DNA from 2 places in the Cellulosimicrobium sp. TH-20 genome. Region 1 is predicted to be linked to the other one. Evidence: predicted binding sites of a transcription regulator. Region 1 holds the regulator's gene; the other holds the start of a gene.
The links. Region 1 encodes HspR, which represses chaperone genes until heat shock. Its sites were predicted from a motif close to AAGTTGAGTCNNNNNGACTCAACTT; they were not measured.
Positions count from the first base shown of each region.

Region 2: the regulator HspR is predicted to act here: its motif matches at 1,058-1,082, upstream of clpB (ATP-dependent chaperone ClpB).

Region 1 is NZ_CP020857.1:1,421,447-1,424,651, reverse strand. Features, by position in the region: gene B8281_RS06340 (hypothetical protein) at 27-794, shown strand; gene B8281_RS06335 (DUF1540 domain-containing protein) at 902-1,210, opposite strand; gene B8281_RS06330 (heat shock protein transcriptional repressor HspR) at 1,369-1,770, opposite strand; gene B8281_RS06325 (DnaJ C-terminal domain-containing protein) at 1,914-2,909, opposite strand; gene grpE (nucleotide exchange factor GrpE) at 3,063-3,205, opposite strand, start outside.
Region 2 is NZ_CP020857.1:279,791-282,995, reverse strand. Features, by position in the region: gene B8281_RS19380 (hypothetical protein) at 1-839, opposite strand, end outside; gene clpB (ATP-dependent chaperone ClpB) at 1,137-3,205, shown strand, end outside.

The DNA.
Region 1 (3,205 bases):
ACGGCTCGTCCGGACGTCTCATCTACATGGACCACCTCCCGGGGTACGCCGTGCCCGCGACCGACGCCGTGCGCGAGCGGTGGCGGCGCGCCAGCGCCGACAGCGTCTGGCTACGGCCGGGCGACTGGTACCACCCTGCCGTCGACGCGCTCGTCGAGGCGTTGTGCGAGGAGCGGGACACGACGCCCGCCGCCGAGCGGCTCGGCCGCGTCCGCGCGGAGGCCGGGGTCGGGATCGGCGAGGCCATCGACGACGTCGTCTGCCTGTACCGCGCCCACGACCGCGAGCCGGTCGTCGACCTGGTCCGCGGCGTGGCGGTCGGCTGGTCCGAGGGGTACGAGGCCAGCCCCGTGACACCCGAGGTCCTGGACCCGGAGTCCGGCCTCGCGACGACGCAGTACCTGGTGCACCGGCTCCGCGAGACGTACGGCGCGGCCGAGCGCGCGGGCCTGGACGCGACCCAGACCCACGGGCTGCTCGTCGTCGACGTCGCGCTCGACGACCTGACGGGATGGCAGCGGTTCGCGCGCTCGGCGGCGATGGGCCGCGCGCTCACCCACACGTTCGGCGAGGGCCACCCCATGGCCTCGATCGGCAACGGGCTCTTCGTCGTGCTCGGCGAGCGGGACGCGGACGACGCGATGGTGCGCACCGTGCTCCGCCACAACATCGAGCGCACCGGTCTCGCGCTGGGCGTCACGGCCATCCTGCGCCGGCCGCCGCGCGTCTGGCTCGAACCGCTCCCCCGCACCCACACGGCGGCCGTCCAGCTCCTCGACACGCTCCAGCGCTGACACGACGACGCCCCGTCCCACGCGGGCGAGCACGTGGTCCGGGGCGTCCGGGGGCGTCTGCGGCCGGCGGGTGACCGACCGCCCGCGAGCAAGGCGGCGACCGCGCGTCAGCGCGGCGTGAAGGTGAGGCAGTCGGCCCGGTCCTCGCCGGACGCGCCCGCCCCGACGCGGATCGACGGCGCGGAGCACTCGAGCGAGGCGTTGTGGACGCACTCCGTGCGCTGGCAGGCCCCGACGTGCGCGAGCACCTTCTCCAGCCCGCCCTTCGTGCCCAGCGGGATGAAGGTCGCGCACTCGGCGTCGCCCGTGTGACCGGCGATGGTCACGGCGCCCGCGTGGCACCCGTGGTCGTGGTTGTAGCCGCAGCCGTCGATGGAACACTCGACGACCTGGGGCATCTCCGTGAGGCTGCTCATCGCGATCTCCTGTCTCCGAGGACCCGCCGTGGGTCGGTCTCCGCGTTCCACGGTATTCCCGGAATTCCTCGGTGTATAGCAAGGAAGGCCTTGCTTAGAAATGCAGGAATGCGCAGCAATTAGCGCACGGCATTCTTGCGGAAATGCCGCGTCGCAGGTCAGTTGTCGGTGCCGTCGGCCCGGGGCCGCCAGATGACGAGCGCGCGCGCCTCGCCGTGCTCGACGAGCGTCTCGCGCAGGGCCTCCTCCACCCCGCGCCGCACGCTGCGCCCGCGCGGCACGACGACGACGTCGCCGCTCGCCGCGGCGGCGAACACGCGGCCGCCCGGCTCGACGCGCGCCGAGAGCGCCTCGATGCGCCGCTCGAGCCGCTCGACCTGGGACTCGAGGGCGAGGATCCGCTGGATGCCCGCGAGGTTGATGCCCTCGTCGTGGCTGAGGCGCTGCACCTCGAGCAGCTTCGCGACGTCGCGCAGCGAGTACCGCCGCCCCCGGCCCGCGGTGCGGCGGGGCACCACGAGGCCGAGGCGGTCGTACTGGCGCAGCGTCTGCGGGTGCATGCCCGCGAGCGCGGCCGCCTGCGAGATGACGAGGACGGGCGCGTCCTGGTCGACGTCGCTCGCGGGAGCGCGTCCGACGCCGCCCGAGTCCCCACCGATCGAGAGATGATGAGTTTCCTGCTGGAGCATCATGGTCGCCCCCCTCACTCCGCGGCCTGGCGGACCAGGTCGGCGCGCACGTCCTGGCCGGCGGTCTCGGCGGCGAACGTCTCGACGGCCTCGCGCGCGGCCTTCGAGAGCTTCTGCGGCACGGCGACCTGGACCGTGACGAGCAGGTCGCCGGTCGACTTCGCGGTCTTCACGCCGCGGCCGCGGACGCGCAGCGTGCGCCCCGAGGGCGTGCCGGCCGGCACCTTGACCTTGACGGTCGAGCCGTCGAGCGTCGGGACGGCGATGGTGGCGCCGAGCGCGGCCTCGGGGAACGTCACCGGGACCGTGATCCGCAGGTTGTTCCCGTCGAGCGAGAACACCGGGTGCGGGGTGACGTGCACGGTGACGACGAGGTCGCCGTCGGGCCCGCCCGCCGTGCCGGGGCGGCCCTTGCCGCGCAGCCGGATCTTCTGGCCGTCGCGGACGCCCGGCGGGATGCGCGTGGTGACCGTGCGGCCGTCGACGGTGAACGTCACGGTCGACCCCTCGACCGCCTGCCGGAACGGCAGGGTCGTGGCGGCCGCGAGGTCGGCGCCCGCACGGGGGCGGGGGCCGCCGAACTGCTGGCCCGCCGCGCCGCCGCCGAACATCGAGCCGAGGATGTCCTCGAACCCGCCCGCGCCCTGGCCGCCGGTCGAGTAGCGCACCCGGGTGCCGCCCGGGCCCCCGCCGCCGCCGAACATGCCGCCGAAGACGTCCTCGAAGCCCGCTCCCCCGGCACCGCCGGGGCCCGCGGAGAAGCGCGCGCCGCCGCCCGCCATCGCCCGGATCGCGTCGTACTGCTCGCGCTCCTTGGGGTCCGACAGCACGGCGTACGCCTCGCCGATCTCCTTGAACTTGGCCTCGGCGCTCGCGTCACCCTGGTTCTGGTCAGGGTGGTACTTGCGGGCGAGCTTGCGGTAGGCCTTCTTGATCGCGGCGTCGTCGGCGTCCTTGGGGACGCCGAGCGCGGCGTAGAAGTCCTTCTCCATCCAGTCCTGTCCGGTCACGGCGCCTCCCTCCTGTCGGTGGTCGTGGTCCTGGTCCTTCGTTCCGTGGCTGCTGCCGGTGGGTCTGCTGCTGGTGATCCTCGCGTGCCCGACGGCGGAGCGCACCTCCGCGCGGGAGGTGCGCCCGCGCCGTCGGGCACGAGGAAGGGGTGGCTACTGCGGGCCGACGACCGAGACGCGCGCGGCGCGCACGACCCGCTCCCCGATCCGGTAGCCCGGCTCGATGACGAGGTTCACCGTGGTGGCGGTGGCCTCGGGGTCGGGCTGGTGCATGAGCGCCTCGTGGACGGTGGGGT
Region 2 (3,205 bases), 1.1 Mb from region 1:
CCCGGGTACGGCTGCTGGCCGGGGTACTGACCCTGCTGGCCGGGCTGGCCCGGGTACTGGCCCGGCGCGCCGTAGACGCCCTGCTGTCCGGGCTGGCCGGGGTACCCGCCCTGCGGGAAGCCGGTGCCCTGGCCGTCCTGCGTGCCGGGCTTGGAGCGGAGCACGAGCCACAGCACGAGGCCGATGATGCCGAGCAGCACGAGGCCGCCGACCAGGAACCAGATCCACGCCGACGAGCCGGACCCGTCGGAGCTCTCGGCGTCGGGCGCGGTCGCGCCGTCGTCGGTCCCCTCGTCCGTGCCCTCGTCCGTCCCCGAGCCCGCGGAGCCGCCGGGCACGGCCGAGCCGCGCGCCGTCATCTCGTTGACCTCGCCGACCACCGGCGTCCACGTCACGGTGTTGCCGTCGACCTCACCGTTGGACTCCGCCACCTCGCCGGGGAACGTGATGGCGATCTTGATGTCGAGACCCTCCATCATCTGCCGCGACATCTCGTCGGTCGCCGCGTCACCCGTGTCCGGGTTGAACTCCTCGCCCGTCATGTCCATCGAGCCGCTCACGACGTAGTCGTCGCCCTCGCGGGTGACGGAGATCGAGTCGGCGGCGCCGGTATCGAGCTGCGCGATCGGCTGGTCGGCGTAGGTGATCTTGGTGCCGGTGTAGCCGTCCTGCGCGTACGGCTCCTGCGTCGCGCCCTCCGGCATCTCGGACTCCATCTCGGAGCCCATCTGGTCCCAGAGCTCCTGGGGGTCCGAGCCCATGGACTCGGCGACCTCGTCCGAGAACGCCATGACGACGCTGCCGTCGAACGTGTCGTCCTCGTTGAGGGTGATGGCCATGTCCATCCTCATGCACCCCGTGAGGAACAGTGCGAGGGTGGCGAGGAGGGCACCGAGGCCGAGTCGTCTGCGCAAGGGTGAGGAGTTCACCCGCCCAGCATGTCGCGGATCGTCGCCCGGGGCGAGGGTCGATGCCGTTTTGAGACGGAATGCGGCCGGACTTCATCCGCTCCGAGGGCGTGCGAGGACGGCGAGCGGTCGTCCGGGAGTGCCGAACGAAGTTGAGCGGAATACACTCAACTTAGGAGTCGTTCCACTGGTCAGACCAGATTTTCGAGGCATCACATCGGAGCACCTATGGAAACGAAGTTCACCACGATGTCGCAGCAGGCGATCGGCGAGGCGATCCAGACCGCGTCGGCCGCCGGCAACCCGCAGCTCGAGCCGACCCACCTCCTGGCCGCGCTGCTCACGCAGGAGGGCGGTGTCGCCGTCGGGCTCCTGGACGCCGTCGGCGCGGACAAGCAGGCCGTCGGGCAGAAGGTGCGCGCGGCGCTCGTCGCGCTGCCCACCGCGAGCGGCTCGGCCGTCGCGCAGCCGACGCCGTCGCGTGCCACGTCCGCGGCGCTCGACGCCGCCGCGAAGGAGGCCCAGGCGCTCGGCGACGAGTACGTCTCGACGGAGCACCTGCTCCTCGGGATCGCGGCCGGGTCGTCGCAGGCCGCGACGATCCTCCAGCAGGCCGGTGCCACGGCCGAGGCCCTGCGCTCCGCGCTGCCCGCCGTCCGGGGCAGCGCGCGCGTGACGAGCCCCAACCCCGAGGGCACCTACAAGGCGCTCGAGCAGTACGGGACCGACCTCACGGCGCGCGCGGCCGAGGGCAAGCTCGACCCCGTCATCGGGCGCGACTCCGAGATCCGGCGCGTCGTGCAGGTGCTCAGCCGCCGCACCAAGAACAACCCGGTGCTCATCGGCGAGCCGGGCGTCGGCAAGACGGCCGTCGTCGAGGGCCTCGCGCAGCGCATCGTCGCGGGCGACGTCCCGACGTCGCTCCAGGGCAAGCGCCTCGTGTCGCTCGACCTCGCGAGCATGGTCGCGGGCGCGAAGTACCGCGGCGAGTTCGAGGAGCGCCTCAAGGCCGTCCTGGAGGAGATCAAGTCCTCCGACGGCGAGGTCGTCACGTTCATCGACGAGCTGCACACGGTCGTCGGGGCGGGCGCGGGCGGCGAGGGCGCCATGGACGCGGGCAACATGCTCAAGCCCATGCTCGCGCGCGGCGAGCTGCGCCTCGTCGGCGCGACCACGCTCGACGAGTACCGCGAGTACATCGAGAAGGACCCCGCGCTCGAGCGCCGGTTCCAGCAGGTGTTCGTCGGGGAGCCCTCCGTCGAGGACACGGTCGCGATCCTGCGCGGCCTCAAGGAGCGGTACGAGGCGCACCACAAGGTGACGATCGCCGACTCGGCGCTCGTCGCGGCGGCGTCGCTCTCCGACCGGTACATCACCGGCCGCCAGCTCCCGGACAAGGCGATCGACCTCGTCGACGAGGCGGCGTCGCGGCTCCGCATGGAGCTCGACTCCTCGCCGATCGAGATCGACGAGCTGCAGCGCGCCGTCACGCGCCTCGAGATGGAGGAGGTCGTGCTGTCCGAGTCGACCGACCCCGCGTCGCTCGAACGGCTCGAGAAGCTGCGCGCCGACCTCGCGGACCGTCGTGAGGAGCTCGCCGCGCTCACCGCGCGGTGGGAGGCCGAGAAGGCGGGCCACAACCGCGTCGGCGACCTGCGCGCCAAGCTCGACGAGCTGCGCGTCCAGGTCGAGCGCGCGATCCGCGAGGGCGACCTCGAGACCGCGGGCCGGCTGCAGTACGGCGAGATCCCGCAGGTGCAGCGCGAGCTCGACGAGGCCGAGGCGGCCGAGCAGGCCGACGACGCGTTCGCCGCGTCCGGCCCCGAGGCCGCGCCGATGATCGCGGACAAGGTCGGCGCCGACGAGATCGCGGAGGTCGTGTCCGCGTGGACGGGCATCCCCGCCGGCCGCATGCTCCAGGGCGAGAGCGAGAAGCTCCTGCACATGGAGGAGGTCATCGGGGAGCGCCTCATCGGCCAGCAGGCCGCCGTCCGCTCGGTGTCCGACGCCGTCCGCCGCTCGCGCGCGGGCGTCGCCGACCCGGACCGCCCCACGGGCTCGTTCCTCTTCCTCGGCCCCACGGGCGTCGGCAAGACGGAGCTCGCGAAGTCGCTCGCCGACTTCCTCTTCGACGACGAGCGCGCCATGGTGCGCATCGACATGTCCGAGTACTCCGAGAAGCACTCGGTCGCCCGGCTCGTCGGCGCGCCCCCGGGGTACGTCGGCTACGAGGAGGGCGGCCAGCTCACCGAGGCCGTCCGGCGTCGGCCGTACTCGGTCGTGCTGCTCGACGAGGT